2 regions of the Billgrantia tianxiuensis genome follow, and region 2 is predicted to be linked to the other one. Evidence: predicted binding sites of a transcription regulator. Region 2 holds the regulator's gene; the other holds the start of a gene.

Region 1 (15,327 bases), 2.3 Mb from region 2:
GAGGCCGTGGGTTCGTCGAGCAGCAGCAAGGGATGCTCGCCGATAAAGCCGCGGGCAATGTTGACGCGCTGCTGCTCGCCTCCGGAGAAAGTCCCGGGCGGCAGCGACCACAGCCGCTCGGGGAGGTTGAGCCGGGCCAGCAGCGTCTCGGCGCGATACCTGCTCTCGACGGCATCGGCTCCGCGTGCCAGCAGTGGCTCCATCACCACTTCGCAGGTCGAGACCCGCGGCACCACGCGCAGGAACTGGCTGACGTAGCCGATCACGTCGCGGCGCAGGGCGTGCCAGGCATGGGCCGGCAACTTGCCGAGCTCCATCGGGCCGTCACTGAAGTGCAGCCGAATACGTCCCTCCCCAGCCAGATAGTTGCCGTAGAGGATCTTCAGCAGCGTGCTCTTGCCGATGCCGCTGGGCCCAGCCAGCACCAGGCACTCGCCGCGCCGGAGATCGAGCGCGAGATCGCGCATGACCGTGAGCGCGAGCCCGCCCTGGCCGTGCAGCACGAAGCCCTTGCCCAGGCCTTCGACGGTGAGAATCGGGGTCATTGTCGTCTCCTCGGTCAGGGTGTCAGCACCGACGACACCAGCAACTGGGTGTAGGCGTGCTGCGGGTCGTCGAGTATCTGGTCGGTGAGTCCCGCCTCCACCACCCGACCACGGCGCATCACCAACAGGCGGTGGGCCAGCAGGCGGGCCACGGCGAGGTCGTGGGTCACCAGCACCATCGAGAGCCCTAGCTGGCGCACCAGGGTGCGCAGCATGTCGAGCAGGCGCGCCTGCACCGAGACGTCGAGCCCGCCGGTGGGCTCGTCCATGAACACCAGCCGCGGCCGGGTGACCAGGGTGCGGGCGATCTGCAGGCGCTGCTGCATGCCGCCGGAGAAGGTGCGCGGGGCGTCGTCGATGCGCGCGGGATCGAGTTCCACCTGGGTCATCCAGTCCTGCCCGGCGGCACGCAGCCGGCCATAGTGGCGCTGGCCCAGCGCCATCAGGCGCTCGCCGACGTTGGCCCCGGCCGAGACACCCATGCGCAGGCCGTCGCGCGGGTTCTGGTGAACCAGGCCCCACTCCAGACGCAGCAGCGCGCGGCGGCGCGCCTCCCCAATGGCGTAGAGGTCGGTCTCGAGGCTGTCTCCCGGGCGGTGATAGACCACCCGGCCGGCATCCGGCGCTTCCAGGCCGGCAAGCACGCGCAGCAGGGTCGACTTGCCGGAGCCGGACTCGCCGACGATGCCGAGCACCTCGCCCACATGTAGACGAAAGTCGACCGCCTCGCAGCCCTTGCCGGGTCCGTAGAGCCGCGTGACCTCCTGTACGTCAAGCAGGACGGGGCGAGCCAGGTCGGGGCGACGGAGCGCTGAACCAGGCTCTGCTTCAGGACATTGGGAACCAGGAAGATCGGGACGGCTCATGCGCTCTCCTCGCGGCGGCGTTCGCAGTAGTCGGTATCGGAGCAGACGAACATGCGTCCGCCGGCATCGTCGGTGATCACTTCGTCGAGGAAGCTCTCGGCGCTGTCGCACAGTGCGCAGCGCTCGTCCCAGCGCTGGATCTCGAAGGGGTGATCCTCGAAGTCGAGACTCTCGACCCGGGTATGCGGCGGTATGGCGTAGAGCCGCTTCTCCCGGCCGGCGCCGAACAGCAGCAGCGCGGGGCTCATGTCGAGCTTGGGATTGTCGAACTTGGGGATCGGCGAAGGATCCATGACGTAGCGGCCATCGACCTTGACCGGATAGGCGTAGGTGGTGGCGATATGCCCATGCCGGGCGATGTCCTCGTAGAGCTTCACGTGCATCACCCCATACTCCTCCAGGGCGTGCATCAGCCGGGTCTCCCGCTCGCTGGGCTCGATGAAGCGCAGCGGTTCGGGTATGGGCACCTGGAACACCAGGATCTGGCCCGGCTCGAGCGGCGTCTCGGGAATACGGTGGCGGGTCTGGATCACGCTCGCCGCCCGCGTCGCGGTTGTCGTCTCGACGCCGGCCACCCGCTTGAAGAAGGCGCGAATACTGACCGCATTGGTGGTGTCGTCGGCACCCTGGTCGATCACCTTGAGCACGTCGTCGGCGCCGAGAATGCTGGCGGTAAGCTGCATGCCACCGGTACCCCAGCCATACGGCATGGGCATCTCGCGGCCGCCGAAGGGCACCTGGTAGCCGGGAATGGCCACCGCCTTCAGCAGGGCGCGGCGGATCATGCGCTTGGTCTGCTCGTCGAGGTAGGCGAAGTTGTAGCCGTTCATACAGTGCTCCCGAGAGTCGCGGCGTCTGCTGTGCTTGCCTGAGGTTCGCCTTGGGACGGTCCGTCTTCGGTGGCCTCGGCGCGGTCAGGGGACTTCGCCTCGTATTCCCGTCGCAGGCGGCGCAGCAGTTCCAGCTCCGACTGGAAATCGACGTAGTGCGGCAGCTTGAGATGCGAGACGAAGCCCGAGGCCTCGACGCTGTCGGCGTGGGCCAATACGAACTCGGCCTGCTGGGCAGGGCCCTGGACCTCCTCGCCGAGCTCCTCGGCGCGCAGCGCGCGATCGACCAGCGCCATGGCCAGGGTCTTGCGCTCGCTATGACCGAAGGCCAACCCGTAGCCCCGGGTGAACTGCGGTGCGGCCTCCCGGGAGCCGCCGAACTGGTTGATCATCTGGCACTCGCTCAACGCGATCTCGCCGACGCACACCGCCTCGCCCCACTCCTCGACGAAAATCTCTACCTCCACCTGGCCCAGGCGGATCTCACCGGCAAAGGGGTGGTTGCGCCCATAGCCACGCTGGGTGGAGTAGCCCAGTGCCAGCAGGTAGCCCTCGTCGCCACGCGCCAGCATCTGCAGCCGCGTGGCGCGGTCGACCGGATAGTCGGGCGGCTCGCGGGTGATGTCGCCGGGCTCGGCACCGTCGTCGCGCTCGCGCTCGATCAGCCCTTCGGCATCGAGCAGTTCGAGGATCTGGGGGCAAGGCTCCAGGGGCTGCTCGCTACGCTCGGGTGCCGGCGTATCGCCCTCGGCGAGCAGCAGGAAATCGAGCAGGCGGTGGGTGTAGTCGTAGGTCGGCCCGAGCACCTGGCCGCCGGGAATGTCCTTGTAGGTGGCACTGATGCGCCGCTCGATGCGCATGCTGCCGGTGTCCAGCGGCTCGCTCACGGCCAGGCGCGGCAGCGTGGTGCGGTAGGCGCGCAGCAGGAAGACCGCCTCGATCATGTCGCCGCTGGCCTGCTTGATGGCAAGCGCGGCGAGCTCGGGATCGTAGAGCGAAGCCTCGGCCATGACACGGTCGACGGCCAGGCGCAGCTGGTCCTGGATCTGCCCGACCTCGAGTTCGGCCCGCTCGCGCTTGCCGCGGCGCCGGTCAGCCAGCAGGCGGTGGGCGTTGGCGATGGCGCGCTCGCCTCCTTTCACGGCTACGTACATCAGGCGATCTCCTCGATGCGGGTGGTACGTGGCAACGCGGCGAGCCGCTCGCCACAGGTGAGAATGGCGTCGAGCCCACAAGGGAAGGACTGGCGATTGGCGGCGAGCCGCAGCATCAGGGGCCGAGCGCGCTCTTCCACACGAAGCGTGCGTTGGGCCGGTATGCCCGGCCCGCTCAGCTGCCAGGTGCCGCTTCCGGTGTCGCCGCTATCGAGGAGCTCGAGGGCGACCAGCAGCGTGGTACTGCGATCGGGGTACTCGTCGCTACCCAGCGCGAAATCCGGCGCCTCGCACAGCGCTGCCGGCGTCACCAGCGCGAAATCCGCCGACACCGGCTCGTCGGTCAGGCGGCAGCCGGTATGGAAGGGCAGCGCCTCGCGCAGTGCCGGCGTATCCAGTGCGGGGGCGAGCCATACACGGACATCGAGATCGCACAGCGTCAGCAGCGTGCCCCACAGCGCAGAACCGATGGTTGCTTGCGGTGGCGCCGGAGCCGCCAGGGTGTGCAGGGTGCCGGGCTCGCTCATTGCCGCCAGCACTTGGCGGAACAGCCGCTGGCTGTCGTGGACAGGGTCGTTCAGGGTCGGCCAGGGCATGTTCACTCCCCTCTCACCAGGGTGAAGAAATCGACTCGGGTGGCCGCCGTGTCGCGTGCCGCCTCGCCACGACGCGCCTCGAGCGCATCTTCCAGCGGCGCAATCAGTTCACTGTCGATGTGCCGGGCCCAAGCCTCATGCTGGGCACAGGCGTCGATCAGTGCGATGAGTTCGGCATGGCGACGGTCGCGCCCGCGCACCCAACCGTGGCCGAGGGCGCCGGCAACAGGCGATGCCTCGTCGAGCACCACACTCGCCCGGGTCAGCGTCATTTCGCCAAGGTTGAAGGCACGGCCGGTACCGCCCATACGACCTCGCAGCATGGCCATGCCGGTCTCGGGGCCGCGTACGCAGCGATGGGCGATACGAATGCCGAGCGTGGTCCAGCGGGTCTCGATCTGCTGCCGTGGCGACAGCGCCAGCACCCGCTGGCGTCGCGCCTGCGACATGCGCCGGTCTTGCAGGGAAGTCATGAGGGCACCTCGTCGGTCGGGGCGAAGTCGATGTGGTAGGCGAGCCGGTCTGCCCGGGCGCGACTGATCGAGACCTCGACCAGCGTGCCGTCATGGTCGACGTTGTCACTCGCGAGCTGCAGCAGTGGTGCATTGAGAGGGCATTGCAAGCGGCGCGAGTCGTCGCGGGTGGCGCTGATGCCTTCGATACGCACGCGACGGCGGAAGAGCTGCAGGCCGTAGTGCTGGTCGAGCAAGGCGCGGGTGGAGCCGCCGCGGTAACGACGCTCCCAGCCCGGTACCCGCTCGGGGTCGAACCAATGGCGCAGCAGCATCAGCGGCGCACCGTCGACGCTGCGCAGGGTGTCGACGCACAACAGGGCTTCACCTGGGCCATAGCCGAAGCGCTGGGCAATGGCCTCGGGAGGCACCTGCAGTCCCTGCGCCAAGCATTCGGTCTGGGTGGCAATCCCCAGCGCGGCCAGGTTGTGGGTCACTTTGCTGGCGGCATTGACGGCGTAGTCGAGGCGGCGATCGACGATCTGGGTGCCGCGTCCCTGATGGCGGGTCACCATCCCCGCCGCCACCAGCTCGTCGAGCGCACGCCGCACTGTATGACGATTGACGCCAAAGCGCCGAGCCAAGGCCACTTCGGCGGGCAGCAGCTCTCCGGGGGCATAGTCGCTGCGAATCTCGCGAGCCAACGTATCGGCCAGCTTGCGATAGCGCGGGGCTTCGTCGAGCGGCTCCTTGGCCAGTTGTCTAGACATGTTTGCTCCGGCAAAAACGAATTTTCGAAGAGAAGAGGCCGCTGGCACGGCCGGTTTGCTCTCTCTTAGATGAAGCGCTTGCGTACCGCCTGCGAGGCCATGTCGAGCACGGTGACCGCAACGATGATCACCAGCATGATCGTGGCGGTCTCGGCGTACTGGAAACCGCGCATGGTTTCCCATAGCGCCACGCCGATCCCGCCCCCACCGACCATTCCCAGCACAGTGGCCGAACGGATATTCGACTCGAAGCGGTAGAGGCTCACCGAGATCCACAGCGGCAGCACCTGGGGAATCAGGCCAAAGACGATCTCCTCGATGCGCCCGGCACCGGTGACGCGGATACCCTCCATGGGGCCGGCCTCGCTGGCTTCGACGGCCTCGGAAAAGAGCTTGGCAAGCACACCGGTAGTGTGGACGAACAGCGCCAGGGTGCCGGCGAAGGGGCCGAGCCCCACGGCGACCACGAACAGCATGGCGAAAACCAGTTCGTTGATGGCGCGACAGGCATCCATCAGGCGGCGCATGGGCTGGTAAACCCACCAGGGCACCAGGTTCTCGGACGACAGCAGGCTGCACGGGATGGCCAGCACGATCGCCAGTAGCGTGCCCCAGATGGCGATCTGAATGGTCACCAGCATCTGGTCGATGTAACGCCCAAGGTTGCCGAATGCCGGCGGATAGAAATCGGCGGCGAGTTCGGCCATGTTGCCGGCGTTGCTGACCAGCGCGCCGGGATTCATCTCGGTGCCTTGCCAGGCCCAGGCCAGCACACCCAGGGCGATGGCCCAGCCGAGCAGGCTGATCCAACTGCGCTTGGCCGAGGCATCGGCGAGCGTCGGATTCGTTACGGTCATGGAGTGTTCTCCGGAGAGGGGCCGTTTCAGCCCCTCGGACTCGGTTGCCGTTTCGGGGCGAAGTTCGGTCACTGGGCCATGGCGGTGGTCAGGCCCGCTTCGCCCTGCTCGGCCCTGGCGGCTTCGCGCGCCTTGAGGCGCTCGTCCAGGTCATCCAGCCGGGCGTCCAGTTCGGCCAGTTGATGCTGCTTGTCGGCTTCATTGAGCGAATCGTCGGCGGCGAGCTGGGCGCGCTGCTTGAACAGTTCCAACTGACGAATGGGCAGCAGTTGGTCGTTGTCGGAGGCATCGAAGCGCGCCCACTGCAGAGGCTCGATCTTCTCGCGCTGCTCCTCGGTCTCGCCGTAGCTGAGGATGAAGTCGCGCAGTCGGGTCTTCATCGACTCAGGCAGGTTCTCGCGCCATACCAGCGGATCGGAGGGAATCAGCGGCGACTGCCAGATCACCTTGAGCTGTGCCGCCTTGTCGGGGTGCGCCAGCTCCAGGCGATCCATGCTCTCGGTATTGAAGGTGGCCACGTCGACCTGACGGTTGGCCACCGACAGCGCATTGGTCTCGTGGTTGGAGTTGAGAGTGCGCTTGAAGATGTCGGTGGCCTCGACGCCGTTCTGGGCAAAGACGTAGTAGCCCGGCACCAGGAAGCCCGAGGTGGAGTTGGGGTCGCCGTTGCCGAAGGTAAGCTGCGAGGCGTTGGCGAGAATGTCCTCGACGTTCTCGTAGGGGCTGTCCTGGTGCACGATCAGCAGGCTCCAGTAGCCAGGCTCGCCGTTCTCTGGCACGGTTTGGGCGAAGATCTCACCGCCGGCACGATCCACCGCCTCCATGGCCGACTTGTTGCCGTACCAGGCGAGGTCGATCTTGTCGAAGCGCATGGCCTGGATCACCGCGGCGTAATCGTTGGCGAAGAACGGCTCCACCTCGACGCCGAGGGTCTCGGCCATGTCGTCGAGGAACGGCCGCCACAGCGGCTCCTGGTTCTGGCTGGCCTCGGTGGAGATGATGCCGAAGCGCAAGGTGTCGATTTGCTCCTCGGCGACGGCGAGCTGGCTGCCCAGCAGGCCAAGGCCGGCGATCAGCGGCAGGGCGAGACGGCGATGTTTCGTGCTCATGGCGAAAACCTCTTGGTGGCGGTTGGCGATGATCAACTGGCGGCGCCCAGGGCGACGTTGGCAGCAATGGGAGCGGGAGGCTGGCGCGGCTCGTCGAAACCGGCGTTCTCGTAGAGCGCCTGGAGCCGTGCTTCGGTAAGGCCTTCGGTCGGGCCGTCGTAGTAGAGATGCCCCCTCTTCAGGGCGATGGCCCGCGAGCAGTAGCGGCGGGCATAGTCGACCTGATGCAGCGAGACGAGCACGGTACGGCCATCCTCGAGGTTGATGCGCTGGAGGATGTCCATGACCTCGCGTGCACTGCGCGGGTCGAGGGAGGCGATGGGTTCATCGGCGAAGATCACCTCGGCGTCCTGCATCAACACACGGGCGATCGCCACGCGCTGCATCTGTCCGCCGGAGAGGGTATTGGCGCGCTGTTCGGCCAGCTCAGCAAGGCCAACGCGGGCCAGTGCCTGGCGCGCCCGGATGCGCTCCTCCTCGCTGAAGCGTCCAAGCAATGCCCGCCAGCGCGGCATCGAGCCCAGCCGGCCGATCAGTACATTGGTCAGCACGCTGAGGCGGCCGACGAGATTGAACTGCTGGAAGATATAGCCGCAGCGGCAGCGCTGGGCACGCGAGCCCCGCAGCAGCCGGCCGTCACGCTGGACCTCGCGGTCCATGAGGTGAACACGACTGCCGCTGTGGCGATTGGCGGAGGTGAGCCCCACCAGATGGCGTAGCAACGTGGACTTGCCCGAGCCGGACGGCCCGATGAGGGCCACCATTTCGCCGGCTTCAATCTCGAAGCCGACCTCACTCAGTACGTGGATCTGGCCGAAGCTCTTGCTGAGTCGTTCGACAGCGATGCGGGTGATCGACATGATGCCCTCCTCTATGCGGATGGCATCAGTGTCACGGCGGGAGATGAAACGCAGTTGTCTAGACAATAACGATTGCGTGACATCGGCACGGCCGAAAATCACGCCACCGGCGGACCTTGCGGGCTGCTGCGACGACGCAACAATGCCTTAGCGCCATTCGTCATCGCAGGGTCATGCCAGTGTCATCGCGACGTCATGCTGCGCACCGGCAGCTCGGATCAATCCTCCGCCAGCGAGGGCAGCAGTGTCTTGAGCTTGCGCGTCAGCGTATTGCGCCCCCAGCCGAGCAGTTCGGCGGCCTCGCCCTTGCGCCCGCCGGTGTGCTTGAGCGCGGTCTCGATCAGGATGCGTTCGAAGTCGGGCACGGCCTCCTCCAGCAGGTGGGTGTGTCCGGCGGCCAGGGCGCGATCGGCCCAATCGCGGAAGGCGGCGCGCCAATCGCCGCTGGGCGCTTCGCCGCTCTCGCCGTGGCGCAATTCCGGCGGCAGGTCCTCGACCAGGATCTCGCGTCCCGAGGCCATCACCGTCAGCCAGCGGCAGGTATTCTCCAGCTGGCGCACGTTGCCCGGCCAGGGCAGGCGGGTGAGGTGCGCCTCGGCGTCCTTGGTCAGCACCTTGACGTCGGTGGCGAGTTCCTTGGCCGCCTCGGCCAGGAAGTGCCGCGCCAGCCGCGGAATGTCCTCGCGCCGCTCTGCCAGCTTGGGCAGGTGAACGCGGATCACGTTGAGACGGTGGAACAGGTCCTCGCGGAAGCGGCCGTCCTCCACCAGCCGCTCCAGGTTCTGGTGAGTGGCGGCAATGATGCGCACGTCCACCTTCACCGGCGTGTGGCCACCCACGCGGTAGAACTCGCCGTCGGCCAGCACCCGCAGCAGCCGGGTCTGGGTCTCGGCGGGCATGTCGCCGATCTCGTCGAGGAACAGGGTGCCACCGTTGGCCTGCTCGAAGCGTCCCTGGCGGCTGGCGGTGGCGCCGGTGAAGGCGCCCTTCTCGTGGCCGAACAGCTCGGACTCGATCAGGTCGCGGGGTATCGCCGCCATGTTGAGGGCAATGAACGGCTGGCCGGAACGCGGGCTGTGCTGGTGCAGGGCGCGGGCCACGCGCTCCTTACCGGTTCCCGACTCGCCATTGATCAGCACCGTGATGTGCGAGTGCGACAGCCGGCCGATGGCGCGAAACACCTCCTGCATGGCCGGCGCCTCGCCGATGATCTCGGCGCTGAGCCCTTCCGGCACGCTGACCGGCCGCTTGCGCTCGCGGGCGTGGGCCACGGCGCGGCGCACCAGGGCCAGCGCCTCGTCGACGTCGAAGGGTTTGGGCAGGTATTCGAAGGCGCCGCCCTGGTAGGACGCCACGGCACTGTCCAGGTCGGAGTGGGCAGTCATCACGATCACCGGCAGCTCGGGATGGACCTCGCGTATCCGTGACATCAGGTCCAGGCCGTCGATACCGGGCATGCGGATGTCGGTCACCAGCACATCGGGAGGGTCATCCAGCAGGCGGCTGAGCGCCACGTCGGCCCGGTCGATACACTCGACCTCGAGGTCGGGCTGGGCCAGGGCGCGCTCCAGCACCCAGCGAATGGCGCGGTCGTCGTCGACCACCGCGACACGTGCGACATCAGTCATGGCGCCTCTCCAAAGGAATAAGCAGACGAAATTCGGTGTGTCCGGGCCGGGACTCGCATTCGATCAGTCCCTGATGCTGATGCAGGATGCCCTGGGCGATGGACAACCCCAGCCCGCTGCCGTCGGCACGCCCCGAGACCATGGGATAGAACAGGGTCTCCTGCAGGCTCTCGGGGATGCCGGGGCCGTTGTCGATCAATGCCACCTCGCAGACCAGGCGGTGGCGCTCGGCGCCCAGGGTGAACTGACGCCGCGCCCGGGTGCGCAGCAGCAGGCTCGGTGCTTCGGTGCCGGCCTCGGTCATTGCTTCCACGGCGTTGCGCGCTACGTTGAGCACCGCCTGGATCATCTGGGCCTCGTCGCCGGGGAAGTCCGGCAGGCTGGGATCATAGTCACGCTCGATCGTCACGCTCGGCGTTTCCGCCATCAGCAGTGCGCGCACCCGCTCCAGGACCTTGTGAACGTTGAGCGGCTCGTGGCGCAGCAGCTTGTTCGGCCCCAGCATGCTGTCGACCAGGTCGCGCAGCCGGTCGACCTCCTCGACGATGATGCGGGTGAATTCCTTCAGGGTAGGGTCGTCGAGGTCGCGTTCGAGCAGTTGGGCAGCGCCACGAATCCCGCCCAGCGGGTTCTTGACCTCGTGGGCCAGGCCGCGAGACAGCACCTTGATCGCTTCCTGACGGTTGAGCAGGGCTTCCTCGCGGGAGATGCGCAGCAGACGGTCGCGCGGCTCCATTTCCACCAGCAGTTCGGACATCGACAGCGGCGTGACCGTGTAATCCACGGTGACCGCCGTACCGCCGAGCAGTGCCAGCCTGACCTCGCGCTGGGTAAAGGGATGCTGGTCGTCGCGCGCCTTGGCCAGCACGTCTCCCATGCCGTCGTCCTCGGTCAACAGCGCTGCCAGGCTGAGCCCCTGCACCCGGCCCAGGCTGACCGCCAGCAGAGCCTCGGCCGCCGGGTTCATCCAGCTCAACCGCAGCTCGTCATCCAGCAGCAGCACTGCCGTGGTGAGGTGTTCCATCAGGCGTCGATACATTTACGACCTTCCCTCGGTGAATGCAGGAGTGCATAGCGCGGCGCTTGCATCGTCATGGCGCATCGGCAGGAAGCGCTCGATTGCCGACACGATGCCCGGCAGCACCCAAGGCTTAACATTCCTAGCAAGAAGTGCGCCAACCCCTATTGGCGCGGCATGGCGCCGTTTCAGAGCGAAAAGCGCGACTCCATATGCACCATAATGGTGCATCGATGGCAAAACTGCCAGAACAGGAGGCATGGTTTGTCTGTCTTGGTGCATCCGGCTTGGTGCATCGGAGCACAGGAATGGCAAACCAAGGAGGATCGGGGTAACCAGCGTGGGGCAACGTAACTCGGCACGCCATCTGTAGAGCGAGACCGCCGAAACGAAAAAGGGCTCCGCGATGCGGAGCCCCTGATGGCAGACCGGCTGTCTAACTGCCGGACGCAGTTGCTTAGCAGCTGTAGTACATGTCGAACTCGATCGGGTGCGTGGTCATGCGAATACGCTCGACGTCTTCCATCTTCAGCTCGATGTAGGCATCGATCATGTCGTCGGTGAACACGCCGCCTTCGGTGAGGAAGGCACGATCCTTATCCAGGGCTTCCAGGGCCTGATCGAGGCTATGCGCCACGGTCGGCACCTTCTTGCCTTCTTCCGGCGGCAGGTCATAGAGGTTCTTGTCCATGGCGTCGCCGGGGTGGATCTTATTCTTGATGCCGTCGATACCGGCCATCAGCATGGCGGCGAAAGCCAGGTAGGGGTTGGCGGTCGGGTCCGGGAAGCGGGCCTCGATACGCTTGCCCTTGGGGCTCGCGGTGTACGGAATACGGATCGATGCAGAGCGGTTGCGCGCGCTGTAGGCGAGCATGACCGGCGCTTCGAAGCCCGGCACCAGGCGCTTGTAGGAGTTAGTGGAAGCGTTGGTGAAGGCGTTCAGGGCACGGGCGTGCTTGATGATACCGCCGATGTAGTACAGCGCCATTTCGGACAGACCAGCGTACTGGTCGCCGGCAAACTGGTTTTGACCATCCTTCCAGAACGACTGGTGCACGTGCATGCCGCTGCCGTTGTCGCCGACCAGCGGCTTGGGCATGAAGGTGGCGGTCTTGCCGTAGGCGTGAGCCACGTTGTGGATCACGTACTTCAGTTCCTGGACTTCGTCGGCCTTCTTCACCAGGGTGTTGAACTTCACGCCGATCTCGTTCTGGCCGGCGTTGGACACCTCGTGGTGATGCACCTCGACGCTCTGGCCGATGGCTTCCAGGGTGTTGCACATGGCGCCGCGAATGTCATGGAAGCTGTCGACCGGAGGCACCGGGAAGTAGCCACCCTTGACGCGCGGACGGTGGCCCAGGTTGCCGCCTTCGACCTGACGGTCGGTGGACCAGGCACCCTCTTCGGAGGTGATCTTGTACATGGCGCCTTCGATGTCGGCCTTCCAGTGAACCTCATCGAAGATGAAGAACTCGGGCTCCGGGCCGAAGAAAGCGGTGTCGCCCAGGCCGGTGGACTGCAGGTAGGCCTCGGCGCGCTTGGCGATGGAACGCGGATCGCGCTCATAGCCCTGCATGGTGGCCGGCTCGATGATGTCGCAGCGCAGCACCAGGGTGGCATCCTCGGTGAACGGGTCGAGGAAGGCGGTACCGTCTTCCGGACGCAGGATCATGTCGGATTCGTTGATGCCCTTCCAGCCGGAAATGGAGGAGCCATCGAACATCTGGCCGTTCTCGAAGAACTCCTCGTTCACGTCACGGGCCGGAATGGTGACGTGCTGTTCCTTGCCCCGCGTGTCGGTGAAGCGCAGGTCTACCCACTTCACATCGTGTTCTTCGATCAGGGCGAGAGTCTTGGCTGACATTTGTGTCCTCCGTTTGAGCTGTGGCTCGATTCGATTGGCTGAAGTCCACTGGTGCTGTTTCGTTGCAGCACCCGTTGTAGCACGCTGTGGGCCAGCTGCCCACGTTCGCCATGCACAAGCATGGCGAGCTGCCCATGGCAATGCAGGAGCTGTGCCAATCATGCACCACGCCTAAACGGAAATATGTTAACCATCTGTTTCGGAAGAAAAATAAATTGCACCGCGCTGTATCAGCCTGCACCAAGCCTGCCCGCCCTCTCCATTTAGGCGCCGCTGGGATCGGATTTGTGCACCATGGTGGCGCAAACAAATCGCTAATGCACCATAATCGCGCACCGACTGCGCTTTTCTCATGCAGTCTCGATCGATACCCGCGCCTGACAGGCCCGCAAGCGTTCGAGCAGATCGGGCAGCGCGTCGCTGCCCAACTGCGGGTCGAAACCGCCGATGCGCTCGAACCAGGCTCGCACCACCCAGAAGGTGTCCAATGGTGATGGACGCTGCAGCAGCCACCAGCGCCGCAGCCAACCATGGCGGCGCACCGGCAGCACGGCCGCATCCCACTGGCCGCTCGGCTCGACCTCGACCAACCGATGGCTGAGCCAGTTCACGGCACGGCGGTCTCCCAACCCGGGGAACAGCAATAGCTCTCCTCGGCTGGCACTTACGGCGGCATTGAGCCGACCTCCCAGAGGCGTGGAGCCGCACGAGAGCAGGACAGCCCGGTAGCGTTGCGCCAGGGCCGGTAAGCGGCGGTCTCCGGTATCGTCCACCAGCAACAGTTCATAGCTCCCCTGCCACCGCTTGGCTGCCTTTTCGAAAGCGATCAAGTTGCGTGGCAGTTTCGCGCCGGCACTGCGAGCATCGAGAATGACACTGGAAAGAGGCATGGCTCAGGGCTCCACCGAGAATGGGAGGGCCGCTCGCAACGCAGCTGCGTTACAGAGTGTGTAAATAAGTGTAGAAAAGTAGCGACAAAGTTCCCTTACTGAATTTCTTCCCACCGCGCTCTCCCAATCATGCCCGCCATGACGGAACGATGACATGGCTCGGACCGCCCCAGGCGGATGGGGAAGCGCCACGTCCCGGGCTGATGGTCTCCATATTGCGAGGTTGTGCTATTCCCCTCCCCCGCTTACCTGTACAATGCGCCTCCACTCCCTACCCCGCGCCTAGGGTACGTCCTTCCGATGTGTACATAGGTGCGCCCCTGTTGATGAGTCACACCCTATGAACACAGCTGTAACCCCCTCTCGCATCGAGAGTTTGCGCAATATTGCCATCATCGCTCACGTCGACCACGGCAAGACCACCCTGGTCGACAAGCTGCTGCAGCAGTCCGGCACCCTGGATCGCAAGGCCGAGGGGCAGGAGCGGATCATGGATTCCAATGACCAGGAAAAGGAGCGCGGCATCACCATCCTGGCCAAGAACACTGCGATTCGCTGGCAGGACGGCAATGGCCGCGACTTTCACATCAACATCGTCGACACTCCCGGACACGCCGACTTCGGCGGCGAGGTAGAGCGCGTGATGTCGATGGTCGACTCGGTGCTGCTGCTGGTCGACGCCGTCGACGGCCCCATGCCGCAAACCCGCTTCGTCACCCAGAAGGCCTTCGCCCAGGGCCTCAAGCCGATCGTGGTGGTCAACAAGATCGACCGCCCCGGTGCGCGCCCCGACTGGGTCATCGACCAGATCTTCGATCTGTTCGACAACCTCGGCGCCACCGACGAGCAGCTCGACTTCCCGATCGTCTACTGCTCGGCGCTCAACGGCATCGCCGGCATGGATCCGGAATCGCTGGCCGAGGACATGTCGCCCATGTTCCAGGCCATCGTCGACATCGTCGAACCGCCGGCGGTGGAACTCGACGGCCCGTTCCAGATGCAGATCTCGGCGCTGGACTACTCCAGCTACGTGGGCGTCATCGGCCTTGGCCGCATCAAGCGCGGCTCGGTCAAGCCCAACCAGCAGATCGTGGTGATCGGTACCGACGGCAAGACCCGCAAGGGCAAGGTCGGCCAGGTGATGACCCACATGGGCCTCGAGCGCGTGCAGACCGAACTCGCCACCGCCGGCGACATCGTCTGTATCACCGGTATCGATGAACTCTCCATCTCCGATACCCTGTGCGACCCGACCGCCGTCGAGGCGCTGCCGCCGCTGTCGGTGGACGAGCCCACCGTCTCCATGACTTTCCAGGTCAACGACTCGCCGTTCGCCGGCCGCGACGGCAAGTACGTTACCAGCCGCAACATCAAGGATCGCCTCGACCAGGAGCTGATCCACAACGTGGCGCTGCGTGTCGAACAGGGCGAGAGCCCGGAAAAGTTCAAGGTCTCCGGCCGCGGCGAGCTGCACCTCTCGGTGCTGATCGAGACTATGCGCCGCGAAGGCTTCGAGCTGGCGGTGGGCCGCCCCGAGGTGATCATCAAGGAGATCGACGGCGTCAAGCAGGAGCCGTACGAAGAGGTGATCATCGACTGCGAGGAGCAGCACCAGGGCGCCATCATGGAGGAGCTCGGCTACCGCAAGGGCGAGCTGACCAACATGAACCCCGACGGCAAGGGGCGCGTTCGCCTGGACTTCATCATCCCCGCGCGCGGGCTGATCGGCTTCCGCGGCCAGTTCCTGACCCTGACCTCGGGCACCGGCATCCTCACCAGCCGCTTCGACCACTACGGTGCGCTCAAGCCCGACGCCGCCATCGAGCGTCGCAACGGCGTGCTGGTGTCGATGGTCGACGGCAAGGCGCTGGCCTACGCGCTGTACGCC
Region 2 (15,327 bases):
AGTTCGTCGGCGTGGGCGAGCCCGCCCTGAAGATACCGCAGCTCTATCAGGCTCCGATGGAGCTTTCCCATGCCAGTGGCGAGGTGCGCTGGACCTACGAGGGACCACGTACCTTCGTCAGTGGACGCAATCTCAAGGCCGGCTGGCAGGATGCTGAGGTCGAGGGAAGCTTCGGCCTAGCGATCGGTGGCGGCGTACATGGTGGCTTGGGCCTTGACCTGCGCTTCCGCGATGTAGATGCACTGGAGCGGCCGCTGGTGGACTGGCTGCCTGCCGATGTGCTGGGCGAGGAGCTAGACGCCTGGCTGGCGGCGGGCGTGGCCGGCCGCGTGCCGTCTGGCGAACTCAAACTGCATCTGCCGCTCCGACGCGGCGGCAGCGGCCTTGAGCCACGTCTTCAGCTCGACCTTGAAATCGTCGACGGCCGGCTGCCGTTCGATCCGCAGTGGCCGGTGATCGAATCGGTCGAAGGCCGGCTGCGTGCCGGCATCGGCACCCTCGATGCCGAGGTGCGCTACGCCGAGAGCCTGGGTGTCGAGGGGACCAACGGTCAGGTTGCCATCGAGGATGACGTACTCCGCGTGACTGGCGATCTGGCTGCCGATGCCGATGGCATCCGGCGCTATTTACGGGCGATTCCGGTCGACGGCATGGAGCAGGTCGACGATTGGCGCGGAGAGGGCCGCGCCAGCGGTAGCATCGAGCTTACTACCCTGCTGGGGGAGGATGACGGCTTTCGGCTCGACCTCGAAACCGACGTCGATATGCAGCGTCTCGTCTACCTGCCGCTGGAAGTGCCTCTCAGCGATGTGAAGGGGGCGCTCGCCTGGCGTCAGCGCGATGAAGAGGGTGGGCTCGAGGGCCGCTTGGAAGGGCGTTTGTTCGGCGGGCCGTTCAATGCTGAGATCGATACTCTGGCAGGCTACGTTGCACTCGATGGCGCCGCTGAGGTGGATAGAGTGTCGCAGCGCTTCGATGCCGGTGCGCTCGGCGCTCGGCTGTCGGGTCGCCTGCCGTGGCGCGGCCGCTTCGAGCTTGGCGAAACGCGCAATACGGTTCGCTTCGACAGCAGCCTGCAGGGTGTCGCCATCGACCTGCCGTCGCCGCTGGGCAAGGCGGCTGGGGAGAGTCGTCCGCTGTGGATCGAAGCCGATCTCGATCAACAGCGGGTGGAAGCCGAAATGGGCGGTGATGCCCGCCTGCGCTGGCGCGGCCTGCCGTGGTCGGATCTGGGCCAGGGTCAGTTCTGGCTTGGGCGACTGCCCGAAGCGCCCAGTTGGCCCGAGCAGGAGGGATGGTCGGGTACCCTTTACCAATCCCGTCTCGACCTGGTGGAGTGGAGTACGGCGCTGGCACCGATGCTTGGCAATGGCTCGCCGGATAGCGGTGCGGGCTCTGGGGCGCTACGTCGCCTGCGAGTGGAGACCGCCTGTCTCGTCGGTCCGCAGGATTGCCTAGGCACCATGACCGCCGATGCACGGCCGCACACCGGCGGTGGTTGGCGTGTCGGCCTGCGGGGAGACCTGCTCGAGGGTTACCTCGATTACCGTCCGTCGCTCACCGACCCCTTGGATATCGCACTAGAGCGTTTGACCCTCGATGGACTGCTCCCCGCACAGCCGGAAGGGGCCGGCAACCTGCTCGAGGAGCTCGACGTACCGCCCGATCCCACGCCGCTGCCTCAGTGGACCAGCGAGCTTCCCGATGGTCGCCTGCGTATCGCCGACATTCTCTACCAAGGACGCCAGATCGGTCCGTTGACCGCTCATTGGCAAAGTGGGCCGCAGCGGCTCAGCATCGTCCCTCTGGGACTGACCCTGGGCCAGATTTCGGCCCGGGGGAAGTCGTCTGGGAGTCCGCCGGTCCGGGCGACAGCTTGACTCGCTCGCGGCTCGATCTCGATGGGCGTGATCTGGGCACTGCACTGGAGCGGCTCGGTCAGCCGGTCTCGATCCGCAGCGGCGAGACGCGCGTGCGCAGTCAGCTGGCCTGGCCGGGACCGCCCTGGCAGTTCGCCCTGGCGCGTTCGCGAGGCAGTATCGAAGTCGAGTTGCGCAATGGCCGCTTCGTCAATCTGGAGTCGCCGACGGCGCGGGTGGTGGGGCTGCTCAACGTCGACAATCTGGTGCGCAGGTTGCGCATGGACTTTTCCGACGTGACCGGGCAGGGCACGGCCTTCGATCGGGTGAGTGGGGCTGCTACCCTGTATGGAGGCGTACTGGAAACCAATGGTCCGGTGCTCATCGATGGCCCGGCCACTTCCTTCACCCTGGACGGCACCGTCGATCTGGCACGACGGGAACTGGATCAGCGTCTGGGCGTCACAGTGCCAGTCAGTAGCAGCCTGCCGCTGGCCGCGGTTATCGCCGGTGCGCCAGTAGTGGGCGGTGCCCTGTTCATTGCCGACCGTCTGTTCGGCAGAGCCATCGACCGGGTCACCCGAATTCACTATCGCGTGCGAGGCCCCTGGACCTCGCCGGACATCACACTGGAAACCGCCGAATGACGACATCTTCACCTGCCTTGCTCGATACCGCCGTCGAGATCCTATTGCACCCCGGTGGGCTGGATATCGACGCCCTCGATGCTGGACTCGGCCACGTGCTGGCTCCGGGGGTCGATTATGCCGACCTCTATTTCCAGAGAAGCTGGCACGAGAGCTGGGTGCTCGAGGATGGCGAGGTCAAGGAGGCCGGCTACAACATCGACGGGGGCGTCGGTGTGCGTGCCATGGCGGGCGAGAAGACCGGCTTCGCCTATTCCAACCAGATCACTCTCGATGCCCTGGCGGAAACGGGGCGCACGGCCTCGGGCATCGTGCGCAGCGGAGCGCGTCTTCCGCTTGGTTCCCGAGTCGTGAGCCAGGGCGCGTTGCGCTATGCCGCAATCGATCCTCTCGCCGGCCTGTCGGCGGAAGAGAAGATTGCCATGCTCAAGCAAGCCGACCGGGTGGCGCGTGCCGCCGACCCGGCTGTCTCCCAGGTCAGCGCATCGCTCACCGGCGTGCACGAGGTCGTGCTGGTGCGTGCCAGCGATGGCACCCTGGCGGCGGACATTCGGCCGCTGGTGCGTTTCAACGTCAGCGTCATTGCGGTCCGGAATGGACGACGTGAGCGTGGCAGTGCGGGTGGCGGCGGGCGCTATGCCATGTCGCGGCTGCGCGATGACAACGCCGCCGAGCGCTTTGCCAAGGAGGCGGTGCGTCAGGCGCTGGTAAACCTGGAGGCAGTGGACGCTCCGGCCGGGCAGATGCCGGTGGTGCTTGGCCCCGGTTGGCCGGGGATTCTGCTTCACGAGGCGGTGGGGCACGGCCTGGAGGGCGACTTCAACCGCAAGGGCAGTTCCGCCTTTGCCGGTCGCATGGGGCAACGTGTCGCTGCGCCTGGCGTGACGGTGGTGGACGATGCCACCCTGGCCGATCGGCGCGGCTCCATGAGCGTGGACGACGAAGGCACACCGGGCCAGAACACCACGTTGATCGAGGACGGCATCCTCACCGGCTACATGCAGGACAAGCTCAACGCCCGGCTGATGGGCATGACGCCCACCGGCAATGCCCGGCGCGAGTCGTTCGCCCACATGCCGATGCCGCGCATGACCAATACCTACATGCTGGCTGGCCAGGACGATCCGGCCGACATCATCGGCAGCGTCAAGCGTGGTATCTATGCGGTCAGCTTCGGCGGTGGCCAGGTGGACATCACCTCGGGCAAGTTCGTGTTCTCGGCGAGCGAAGCCTATTTGATTGAGAATGGCAGGATCACCGTGCCGGTGAAGGGCGCCACCCTGATCGGCAACGGGCCGGAGGCGATGGGGCGGGTGTCGATGATCGGCCACGACCTGGAACTCGACACTGGCATCGGCGTATGCGGCAAGGAGGGACAGGGCGTGCCGGTGGGGGTTGGCCAGCCGACGTTGAAGCTTGATGAGCTCACCGTTGGAGGAACGCAATCTTGACCACTACGAGGGCCGCAAGCTTGTAGATCCTGCGGGCTGCGGGCTGCGGGCTGCGGGCTTTGCTCGTTGCCCGAGGCCCGTAGCTCGCCGCGCTATAGTCCGGCCGTATCGCGGATCAGCCGGAACAGTTTGCGGGCGTTGGCTGGGGGCTTGCCCCGTTCGCGCTCGCTTCTGGCGTTGCGGATCAACTGGCGAAGCGCCTGGCGATCGACATCGGGATAGTCGGCGATGAAGGCCTCCACGGCCTCGTCGCCTTCGTCGATCAGCCGGTCACGCCACTTCTCGAGACGATGGAAGGCCAGATCGCGGCGACGGTTCTCCTGCTCGATTTCGTCGAACACGGCCTGGATCGCTTCCAGGTCCTCGCGCCGCATCAGCTTGCCCACGTACTGCATGTGGCGCCGGCGCCCCTCGTGGAGCGGATGCGGGAGGTTTCCTCGACGGCGGCGAGCATGTCCTCGGAAAGCGGGAAGCGGGCACGTTCCGCGGGAGTCATGGCGATGATCTGCTCGCCCAGTGCCTGCAGCGCATGCATTTCACGCTTGAGCTGCGACTTGCTGGGTCTTTCGTCGGAGGGGGAGGGAATATCCTGGGTCATGCCGCATCCAAGTGGTAAGGGATTGGAATTCGGTTGGCCATCGCGCAGCGAACAGGCCCGAATGGCAGCAGTATATCAGGCCGCCGCCTTGCGGCGGGAAGTGACACTTGCGAGGACCGGCTTGGCCGGTGAATGAGGGAGACACACATGACCAAGGCTTTCGATGCCGCTGCCCAGCAGGCCCTGCTGGAGTCCCGCGCCGAGCAGGCGCTGCTTCTGGCGAAGCACCTGGGGGCGGATGCCTGCGAAGTGGGAGCCAGTGTCGATCAGGGAATCGGCATCAGCGTACGTGAAGGAGAGGTGGAGTCCGTCGAACTCTCCCGCGACCAGGGAATTGCCGTCACGGTCTACCTGCGCGGCCACAAGGGCAGCGCCTCCTCCACCGATGCCAGCGATGCCTCGATCCGTGAGGTCGTGGAGAAAGCCATGGCCATCGCGCTGTATACCGGTGAGGATCCTGCGGCGGGGCTGGCCGATGCCGAGTTGATGGCCACCGACCTGCCGGACCTCGACGTGCACCACCCCTGGTCGCTCTCCACCGAACAGGCCGTCGAGCTGGCACTGGCCTGTGAAGCGGCCGGGCGTGCCGAGTCCGGCATCCGCCAGTCCGAGGGGGCGTCGCTCTCCAGTGGCGAGGGGGTGCGGGTGTATGCCAATAGTCATGGCTTCCTCGGCAGTCAGCGTGGTAGCCGGCATTCGCTGTCCTGCATGTTGATCGCCGAAGATGAGGGCGGCATGCAGCGCGACTACGATTACACCAGTGCGCGCAATCCCCGCGACCTGTTGGCCGCAGAGGAAGTGGGCAAGCGTGCCGCCGAGCGCACCCTGCGTCGCCTGGGCGCGCAGCGGCCGGCCACTGGGCGCTTGCCGGTGCTGTTCGATGCCACCGTGGCCAGCGGTCTCGTCGGCCACCTGATGAGTGCCATAGCCGGTGGTGCGCTCTATCGCCAAGCGTCGTTCCTGTGCGACCGGTTGGGTGAACCACTGTTTCCCGACTGGTTCAGCTTGGGCGAACGGCCCATGGAGCGCGGCGCCATGGCCAGCTCGCCGTTCGACAACGATGGCGTGCAGACTCGCGACAACGTTTTCATCGAAGCAGGGCGCCTTGCCAGCTACATGCTCTCGGCCTACAGCGCGCGGCGTCTTGGCATGCAGACCACCGGCAACGCAGGCGGGGCGCGCAACCTGCGCATCACGGCCCCGCTCGAGTCGCGCGAGGCACTGCTCTCGCGGATGGGTCGAGGCGTGCTGGTCACCGAGCTAATGGGGCAGGGGGTGAACGGTGTCACCGGCGACTACTCCCGCGGTGCGGCCGGCTTCTGGGTTGAGAACGGCGAAATCCAGCATCCAGTGGAGGAGTTCACCATTGCCGGCAATCTCGAAGCGATGTTCAAGGGGCTGGTCGGCGTGGGCAGCGACATCGATACCCGCGGCAGTATCCATACCGGCAGTTGGCTGATCGACGAGATGACCGTGGCCGGCTCATGAGCTGAATGGGCGCTTTACGCTTTCCCCATTAAGTTATCGGGAATGAGCGAGCGATGGCCAGGCCAGGCGAAGCCCGACGGCACTGCGAAGAGGGCTTCAACACCGCATGGCCGAGCGCAGCCATTCCCCTAGTTATCCTCTTCGAAGCGGGCCTCGAACAGAGCCTCGATGGCCTCCAGGGCCGCTTCGGCATCCTCTCCTGCGGCGCTGACCTCGAGTTCGGTGCCGCAGGGTGCGCCCAGCATCAGCAACGCCATGATGTTGTTGGCATCGGCCTGCTGGGGGCCCCGGCTGACGATGATACGTGCATTGAAGGGCTGGCAGCACTGCACCAGCTTGGTGGCAGCGCGAGCGTGCAGGCCGCGTTTGTTGGTCAGGATCAGCTTGCGGCAGGGCACGCTACGATTCCTTGTGGTCAGGCGTCTCGGCGGTCGGCTCCTGTGTGGCGGTGACCGGCGTATGGATACCGAGTTCGCGATGACGCAGGCGCACGTCCGGCTGCTGCTGTGCCAAGTGGTGCGCGAGACGTTCGGCGAGATAGACAGAGCGGTGCTGGCCACCGGTGCAACCGATGGCGACGGTAAGGTAGCTGCGGTGAGAATCGCGATACGCCGGTAGCCAGCGTTCGACCCAGGCGATGATATCGTCGAGCATTTGCTGAACCAGCGGGTACTGCTCCAGGAATTCCACGATGCTGGGCTCCCTGCCGGTGGCTGAGCGCAGGCGGGGGTCCCAATAAGGATTGGGCAGGCAGCGCGCATCGAAGACGATGTCGGCATCGAGCGGCACGCCGCCCTTGAAGCCGAACGATTCCACGGTCAGGGTCAACTGGTCGGCGCGATGGCTGGCCACCTGCTCGGTGATACGGCCGCGAAGGTCGTGCACCGACAGCCGCGAAGTGTCGATGATCAGGTCTGCCAGGTTGCGAATGTCGCTCAACGTGGCGTCTTCCGACTCGATGGCTTCACCCAGGGTCATGTCGCGGCCACGGGTCAGGGGGTGGCGACGCCGGGTGGCGGAGTAGCGCTCGTGCAGGATCTTGGCATCGGTCGTCAGGTAGACGATCTGGCAGTCGACCTGCTTGGCGCGCAGCTCTTCCAGCAGCCGCGGGAAACGTTCCAGGGCATGAGGCAGGTTGCGTGCATCGATGCTGACGGCGATGGAAGTCTGGATCGTAGGGGAGTTACGTAGCTCATCGACCAGCGACCCGAGCAGCATCGCCGGCAGGTTGTCGATGGCATAGTAGCCAATGTCCTCGAGCGCTTGCAGTGCGATCGATTTGCCAGAGCCGGAACGGCCGCTGATGATCACAAGCTGCATGAGGGTTCTCCTGATCAGGGGCTGGCCGAACGGCGTAACGAAAAATTCAGGCCGAGGACTGTCGTCGTATCGCTTCGATGAGACGCTCGTGGAGTTCGCGCTGGCTCTCGCATTTGCGCAGCCGTGCACGTGTGTCGGCATCGTTCATCACGCTGGCCACCTGGCTCAGCAGCGACAGGTGGGTGTCGTCGGCCTCCTCGGGTACCAGCAGTACGAAGACGAGATCGACCGGTTCGCCGTCGATGGCGTCAAAATCGATGGGCTCCGCCAGTTTGAGAAAAGCCGCCACGGGGCTATGGCAGTGTGGGCTACGGGCATGGGGAATGGCGACGCCATTGCCGATGCCAGTGCTACCCAGCCTCTCGCGGCCGACCAGCCGGCTGAAGACTTCCTGGCTGTCGAGGCTCGGAGTGTTCTGCGCAATGAAGGTGCTGAAGAACTCCAGCACCCTCTTCTTGCTGCCTCCCGGAACGTCGAACAGCGCGCGTTCCGGGGGCAGGATGGTTTCCAGTGTCATGGCAACTCAGCGAATGCCGGCGCCCTGGGCGCGCGCCTGGGCTTTTTCCTTGTGTTTGACCAGTTGACGGTCGAGCTTGTCGGTCAAGGCATCGATAGCGGCGTACATGTCGGGATCGGAAGCTTCGGCATGCAGGTCGGCGCCGGCGGCATGTATCGTACAGGCGGCTTGTTGGCGTTCCTTCTCGATCGAGAGCGTGACCTGCACGTTGGTAATGTTGTCATAGTGGCGTTGGACGCGGTTCAGCTTCTCGCTCACGTAGTCACGCAGTGAATCGGTCAGCTCTACATGATGGCCGGTGATGTTGACTTGCATGACAAGCTCCTTCGTCCTTCGGGTGGTAGCTCGATTGTAACCCTTTTTACTGCCCTGCAAACCCCCTCGAGCCGCCGAGATTGTCTGGCGTCAACGTTACGTGGAGGCCTCAGCGAAAACGCTTGCGCTCGCTCGAGGAGGGAATCCCCAAGGCCTCACGATACTTGGCAACGGTGCGGCGTGCCACCTGAATCCCGTCGTCTGCGAGCAATTCCACCAGGCGGCTGTCGGAGAGCGGCTTGCGTGGCGGCTCATCGGCGATCAGCTTGCGAATGCGGGCGCGAATCGCCGTGCTGGAGTGGGCGTCGCCATCGCCGTTGCCGCCGACATGGCTGGAGAAGAAGTACTTGAGTTCGAACACACCGCGTGGCGTGTGGATGAACTTTTGTGTGGTCACGCGAGAGATGGTCGACTCATGCATCTCGACGGCCTGAGCGATATCGGCCAGCACCAGGGGCTTCATGGCTTCCTCGCCCTGCTCGAGGAACTCGATCTGGCGCGCCATGATTTCGCGGCCCACCCGTAGCAGGGTGTCATTGCGGCTCGCCAGGCTCTTCATCAGCCAGCGCGCCTCCTGCAGGTGATCCTTGAGAAACTGATTGTCCTGACTCTTGTCGGCGCGGCGCACCAGGGCAACGTAGTCGGGTTGGATGCGCAACCGGGGCAGGGCGTCGGCGTTCAGCTCGACACGCCAGCCGGACTCGTCATGATAGGCAACCAGATCCGGCGTGACGTAGCTGCTGCCGACCTCGGCATAGGCGCTGCCCGGGCGGGGGTTCAGCGAACGGACCAGGGCGATGACCTCGTCCAAGGCTTCGTCGTCCAACCCCAATCGGCGCTTGAGCAGGCGGCGATCGTCGGCGGCCAGGGCTTCGAGAAACTGGCGCACCAGGCGGCGGGTCTGGGGTAGCAGGGGCGTGTCGTCGGGCAGGGTGGCTAGCTGCAGCATCAGGCACTCGCGCAAGTCGCGGGAGAATACCCCGGTAGGCTCGAACTGCTGCAGTCGCAGCAATACCTGCTCGACTTCCCGTACGGTCAGGCCGTCGAGGCCCTGCTGGCGCAGTCCGTCGCGGATCTCCTCCAGTGTCTGGGCCAGGTAACCGGCACCATCGACGGCATCGATCAAGCTCTCGGCGATAATGTGCTGGCGCTCGCTCAGGTCGGTCATCGCCAGTTGCCAGACCAGGTGTCCGGCCAGGGTCTGCTCCGAGGCCTGACGCTCGAAGTCGGGGCCTTCGCCAGTGACACCCGAGCCGCTGCCATGATCGGGGTAGGTATCGGTCCAGTCGCTGTCGGTCGACAGCTCGTTGGGTATTTCGCTGGCCCAGTCTTCGCTTTGGGCTTCGCTGACGGCCTGTTCACCAAAGCCGTCGTCGAGCTCCAGCATGGGGTTGGATTCCAGCGCCTGTTGGATCTCCTGGCGCAGGTCGAGAGTCGAAAGCTGCAGCAGGGCGATGGCCTGCTGCAGCTGGGGAGTCATGGTCAGCTGGGTGCCGACACGCAGTTGCAAAGATGCTTTCATGGCCATGAGAATACGGGGCTCATTTGCCGGAAAACTCTACCCTAGACCGGCGTGCGATGACTTGCAAGCGAAATAACTGCAATAAGCATGCCATCGGCAATATTCATGCCTTTTGAGTAACTTTTAATTTAAATCATAGTGTTGCCGGGGTGGTTGGGGTTTAGAGCCGGAAATCCTCTCCCAGGTAGACTTCTCGTACCCGCTTGTTGGCGAGAATGGCCGCAGCGTCCCCTTCGGCGATGATCTGGCCGTCGCCGACGATATAGGCCGAATCGCAGATATCGAGCGTTTCGCGAACGTTGTGGTCGGTGATCAGGACACCGATGTTGCGTGCCTTGAGCTGACGGATGATGCCCTTGATCTCGCCCACCGAGATCGGGTCGACCCCGGCAAAGGGTTCATCGAGCAGAATGAACGCCGGTTCGGTGGCCAGGGCGCGGGCGATCTCGACACGTCGGCGTTCGCCGCCGGACAGGCTCATGCCCAGGTTGTCGCGAATGTGGGTGACGTGGAAGTCCTCCAGCAGGCGTTCGAGCCGCTCGTGCCGCCCGTGGCGGTCGAGGTCCTTGCGCGTCTCGAGGATGGCCATGATGTTGTCGGCCACCGACAGCTTGCGGAAAATCGAAGCTTCCTGCGGCAGGTAGCCGATACCAGCCTGGGCACGCTCGTGCATCGCGCTGTGCGAGAGGTCCTGGTCATCGATGTGGACTTCGCCAGCATCCGCTTTCACTAGCCCGACGATCATGTAGAACGAAGTCGTCTTGCCGGCCCCGTTGGGGCCGAGCAGGCCGACCACGCAGCCCTGCTCGATGGAGAGGCTGATGTCGTGTACCACGCGGCGGCGTTTGTAGCTCTTGGCCAGGTGCCGGGCATGCAGGGTCTTCATTGGCATCTCAGCGCTCCGGCTGCAGGGTCATGCGGATACGCTGGCGCCCCTCGACGCCTTCGCTTTCGGCACGGGCCTGGACGACGCGGCGATCGAGGAAGTACTCGAGATAGCCGCCGTCGAAGGTATCGCCGCCCTGGTGCAGTTCGGCGCGGTCGATCAGTTCCACCCGTCGTTCGGCCACATGATAGATAATGGTGCGCCCCCAGCCGCGTACCACGGGCTGCTCGGGATCGGGCTGCTGTTCGATGTAGGCGCGTTCGCCGCGTGCCGTGGCACGCGAGAGTTCGCCGGCAGCATTGCGTTGGAACTCCACCCGGTCGCCGGTCAGGCGCATGCTGCCCTGGCGAATATCGACATCGCCGGTGTAGACCGCCGTGCCGGCACGGTCGTCCAGGTCGAGCCGGTCGGCCTCCACTTCGATGGGCTGGTCGGCATCGCGCTGCTGCGCCATGGCCGAGCCGGCTACCCACGCCATGCCAACCAGCGCCAGGGTGAGCAGCGTTCGGGCGGTTGGGAGCTTGCATCGCTTCATGGCGTGAAATCCTCTAGGTTGACGGCTTCGGCGGCCTGCCCCGGCTGGGCCCCTTCCGGGGGTGGTGGCCGCGCACATTGTCGGTCAAACGCGCCCGGTTGTCATGGATCCAGGCATCGAAGCGCTCGCCGCGCATGCGCTGCGGCGGTTGCTGCAGCAGGGCGGGCGTATCGCTCCAGGCGTGTCCTACGTTGGAGTCGAAGTGCAGGATATCGGTGTCGAGCTGCCAGCGCTCCTCGGGGGCAAGGAGTCGAGCCTCGCCAGTGAGCGTCAGCGGGTTGCCGCTGGGGCCGAGCCGTCCTTCGGTGGCGTTGGCGATCCACAGTCGGCCCTCGCGGTCGATCAGGTGGGCCAGCGGCGTGACGGCGCGGGTGACGTCGTCATGAGGCGTGTGTACCAATCTAGGGCTCTCCAGGCGTTGATGAGCCCTGCCGCTGGCATCGAAGCGGGTCAGTTGCGCCTGCTCCAGGTAGTAGTCAGGCTCGCCGGCTTCGTCCGTGGGCACCGGGCCCGGCGCCGGCGCTTGCCAAGGGTCCAGCCAGGCGATTAAGCCGCCCAGGGCGACCAGCAGCAGGAAAAGCCAGACACGAAATGAGGGGCGCGGCAACCGGCGCAGCATATCCAGGTGGCCTCAGCGCTTGCCGTGGAGGTAGGTGTCGATCAGGGCGTCGCGATGCCCCTGGGCCTCGAGCAGCATGTCGCAAATCTCGCGCACCGCGCCATGTCCACCGCTGCGTTCGGTGACATGGTCCGCCAGGGCGCGGATATAGGACGGAGCGCCGGGAACGGTGATGCCGATGCCGGCGCGCTGGATGGGGGCCAGATCGGGCAGGTCGTCGCCACAGTAGGCGACTTGCTCAAGTTCGATTCCCTTGCGCTGGCATAGCTCGCGCAGGATGGCGAGCTTGTCTTCACAGCTCTGGAAGACATGGTCGACACCGAGGGCCGCGGCGCGATGGCTGACCATGGGCGACTCGCGTCCGGTGAGAAAAGCCACCTGGAGGCCGGCGCGACGCAGCAGCTTGATGCCCAGGCCGTCCTGAGTATGGAATGCCTTGATTTCGACGCCGTCGGATTGGAAGTAGAGGCGGCCGTCAGTGAGGATGCCATCCACGTCCAGCGCCAGCAGACGAATCCTGCGCAGGCGGTCGAGAAGGCGTGGATCGATAGTAGAGGTGGCCAGAGCCATGGGCTCTCCTTGGTCAGGGTGATGTCAGATCACGCCGCTTCGCAGCAGATCGTGCATGTGCAGGGCTCCGATGGGGTGGCCCTCTTCGTCGACGACGGCCAACGCCGTTATCAGGTTGTCCTCCATCATGCGCACCGCCTCGGCGGCCAGCACGTCGGGGGCAATGCGTTTGCCGGGGCGGGTCATGACGTCGTCCACTGTCAGCTTGCTGAGGTCCTGGTGCTGATCGAGCGTGCGGCGCAGATCGCCGTCGGTATAGACACCGATCAGTCGATTCTGCTCATCGACAACGCAGGTAAAGCCGAGCCCTTGTCGGGTGATCTCGAGCAGGGCGTCGCGCAGGGGGCTGCCCAGCGGTACCCGCGGCAGTCGCTCGCCTTGATGCATCAGGTCGCTGACCCGCAGCAACAGACGCTTGCCCAGGCTGCCGCCGGGGTGCGAGAGAGCGAAATCCTCGGCGGTAAAGCCGCGTGCCTCGAGCAGTGCCACCGCCAGAGCATCACCCAAGGCCAGAGCGGCCGTGGTCGAGGCCGTTGGTGCCAGATCCAGCGGACAGGCTTCGCGCGCCACGCCGGCGTCGAGATGGGCGTCGGCGTGGCGGGCTAGCGTCGAGTCGGGGCGCCCGGTCATGCTGATCAGTGGCGTGCCGATGCGCTTGAGCAGCGGCAGGAGCGCCGTTACCTCAGCCGTTTCGCCGGAGTTAGAAAGTGCCAGCACCACGTCGCCTGGCGTGATCATCCCCAAGTCGCCGTGGCTGGCTTCGCCGGGATGGACGAAGAAAGCCGGGGTGCCGGTGCTGGCGAGGGTGGCAGCGATCTTGCCGGCGATATGGCCCGACTTGCCCATGCCGGTCACCACGACGCGCCCCTGGCAGGCGAGCATCAGTTCGCAAGCGCGATCGAAGTGGCTGTCGAGCCGGTCGGCGAGCGCGGCGATGGCCTGTTCCTCGACTTGCAGCGTGCGACGGGCGCTGTCGCGCAACGCCGAGGAATCCTGGGCGGAAGGGGCGGGTGAGGAGGATTGGTCTGCGGTCATGACGATGATTGTTGCCTGATGTGAGGTTTCACTCAAGGGTGGCACCGCCGCTGAGTCCGAGCCAGACGAGATAAGCGGCGTAGGTGGCAAGAAAGGCAGCGCCGGCGACCCGGCCTAGACGGCCTTGGCGTTGCCACAGCAACAGGATGGCCATGGCCAGGGTCAGCAGCAGCATGACACGGTAGTCCCGTCCGGCGGCGTCCGGATGTGGTGCGCCGGGCGCCAGCACGGCAGGTATCGGCAGTACGGCCAGCAGGTTGAAGAGGTTGGAACCGATCACGTTGCCGATCGCCAGGTCGTGCTGGCGTTTCAAGGCGCTGGCCACACAGGCGGCCAGTTCCGGCAGGCTGGTGCCCACGGCAACCACGGTGAGGCCGATCACCAGTTCGCTGATGCCCAACCCTCGGGCCAGTTCGCTGGCTCCCCACACCAGGGCGCGAGAGCTGAGCGACAGCAGCACGAGGGTGAGGACGACCCACAGCAGGGCGTGCTTGAGCGTCATGTCCGGTATTGCGTCGCCCGGTATGGTGTTGGGGGTATCGGGAGTGTCGGCCCGCACCAGCCACCACACGCTGAAGATCATCAGCAGCACCAGGATCAGGGCGTCGAAGCGACCCAGAATGCCGTTGGCCAGCGCATAACCGGTGACCCCGGTGGCCCCGAGCAGTAGCGGTAATTCGCGACGTACCAGGGAAAAGGGTACCGGGATGGGGCGAACCAGGGCCGTGGCCCCCAGTACCAGGCCAATATTGGCGATGTTGGAGCCAAGGGCGTTGCCGGTAGCCAGGTCGGGAAGGCCATCGAGCGCAGCGAACAGGGCCACCACCATCTCGGGAGCCGAGGTGCCGAGCGCCACGATAGTCATGCCGACCAGCAATTCGCTCAGCCCGGTGCGCCTGGCAGTGGCGGCGGCGGCGTTGACGAAACGATCGGCGCTCCAGGTCAGAACGGCGAGGCCGCAGGCGACCGTGATGAGAGGTAGCAGCATGGCAGCGATCATGGCGATGGAAGGGGGCACATTAGACGTCTTCAGTGGTTCGGGTGCAAGCCATTGGACGGGTTGGGCTGGCGCCGGGCGGAAGAGTTAGGATACGATGTTCGATAATTTTTCCTGGACTTTGCGGCATGATCGATTCCCCCTTCGTGGAGGTGAGCAATCTGCATTTCTCGCGAGGCGAGAAGGTCATCTTCAGCGGCGTCGAGCTGCAGATTCCCCGTGGCCGGATCACGGCCGTCATGGGGCCCAGTGGCACCGGCAAGACGACGCTGCTCAAGCTGATCGGTGGCCAATTGGTTCCCGATGCCGGTCGGATCCTGATCGATGGTCATGACGTTCATGCCCTGTCGCGCAAGGCTCTGTTTACCCTGCGCCGACGGATGGGCATGCTGTTCCAGAGCGGTGCTCTGTTCTCCGATCTCAGCGTATTCGAGAACGTGGCATTCCCGCTGCGGGTGCATACCGACTTGCCGCCGACGATGATTCGCGACCTGGTGTTGATGAAACTCCAGGCCGTGGGGTTGCGCGGGGCGCGAGAGCTGATGCCTGCCGAGCTATCGGGCGGCATGGCGCGCCGCGTTGCTCTGGCTCGGGCAATCGCATTGGATCCTGAGCTGGTGCTCTACGACGAGCCATTCGTGGGCCAGGATCCGATCTCCAAGGGCGTGCTGGTGCAGTTGATCAAGCAGCTCAACGATGCGCTCGGGCTGACCTCCGTCGTGGTATCGCACGATATTCAGGAGACGCTCTCGATAGCCGATTATGTCTATGTCATCGCTGACGGCCAGGTCATGGCCCACGGCACGCCGGACAGCCTCGACATCGACGATGATCCGCGCGTCAGCCAGTTCGTGCACGGCGAGCCGGACGGTCCCGTGCCTTTCCATTATCCGCGCCCGACTACTTCCACGACATCCTCAACCTGGAGGGGCGGCCATGATCGGGCGCATCCTGAGTCTCGGGCGGCG

Evidence for each region. Region 2 encodes sigma-54, which starts transcription at its own class of promoters, with help from an activator protein. Its sites were predicted from a motif close to TGGCACNNNNNTTGCTNT; they were not measured.
Region 1: glnL (nitrogen regulation protein NR(II)) is a predicted target of sigma-54. The motif match lies at 10,828-10,845, and genes of this name have one in related genera.

What each region holds. Positions count from the first base shown of each region.
Region 1 is NZ_CP035042.1:481,302-496,628, reverse strand. It holds gene phnL (phosphonate C-P lyase system protein PhnL) at 1-545, opposite strand, end outside; gene phnK (phosphonate C-P lyase system protein PhnK) at 560-1,411, opposite strand; gene EKK97_RS02220 (alpha-D-ribose 1-methylphosphonate 5-phosphate C-P-lyase PhnJ) at 1,408-2,241, opposite strand; gene EKK97_RS02215 (carbon-phosphorus lyase complex subunit) at 2,238-3,395, opposite strand; gene phnH (phosphonate C-P lyase system protein PhnH) at 3,395-3,991, opposite strand; gene phnG (phosphonate C-P lyase system protein PhnG) at 3,994-4,464, opposite strand; gene phnF (phosphonate metabolism transcriptional regulator PhnF) at 4,461-5,213, opposite strand; gene phnE (phosphonate ABC transporter, permease protein PhnE) at 5,279-6,070, opposite strand; gene phnD (phosphonate ABC transporter substrate-binding protein) at 6,139-7,179, opposite strand; gene phnC (phosphonate ABC transporter ATP-binding protein) at 7,212-8,039, opposite strand; gene glnG (nitrogen regulation protein NR(I)) at 8,258-9,667, opposite strand; gene glnL (nitrogen regulation protein NR(II)) at 9,660-10,706, opposite strand; gene glnA (glutamate--ammonia ligase) at 11,143-12,549, opposite strand; gene EKK97_RS02165 (glycosyltransferase family protein) at 12,900-13,439, opposite strand; gene typA (translational GTPase TypA) at 13,780-15,327, shown strand, end outside.
Region 2 is NZ_CP035042.1:3,202,991-3,218,317, reverse strand. It holds gene EKK97_RS15070 (YhdP family phospholipid transporter) at 1-1,880, shown strand, start outside; gene EKK97_RS24845 (YhdP family protein) at 1,877-2,506, shown strand; gene tldD (metalloprotease TldD) at 2,503-3,957, shown strand; partial or broken gene yjgA (ribosome biogenesis factor YjgA) at 4,050-4,555, opposite strand; gene pmbA (metalloprotease PmbA) at 4,703-6,043, shown strand; gene EKK97_RS15050 (HPr family phosphocarrier protein) at 6,172-6,441, opposite strand; gene rapZ (RNase adapter RapZ) at 6,443-7,363, opposite strand; gene ptsN (PTS IIA-like nitrogen regulatory protein PtsN) at 7,410-7,880, opposite strand; gene hpf (ribosome hibernation-promoting factor, HPF/YfiA family) at 7,887-8,195, opposite strand; gene EKK97_RS15030 (RNA polymerase factor sigma-54) at 8,305-9,723, opposite strand; gene lptB (LPS export ABC transporter ATP-binding protein) at 9,878-10,603, opposite strand; gene lptA (lipopolysaccharide transport periplasmic protein LptA) at 10,611-11,138, opposite strand; gene lptC (LPS export ABC transporter periplasmic protein LptC) at 11,152-11,757, opposite strand; gene EKK97_RS15010 (KdsC family phosphatase) at 11,770-12,327, opposite strand; gene EKK97_RS15005 (KpsF/GutQ family sugar-phosphate isomerase) at 12,352-13,362, opposite strand; gene EKK97_RS15000 (calcium/sodium antiporter) at 13,391-14,350, opposite strand; partial or broken gene EKK97_RS14995 (ABC transporter ATP-binding protein) at 14,488-15,258, shown strand; partial or broken gene mlaE (lipid asymmetry maintenance ABC transporter permease subunit MlaE) at 15,296-15,327, shown strand, end outside.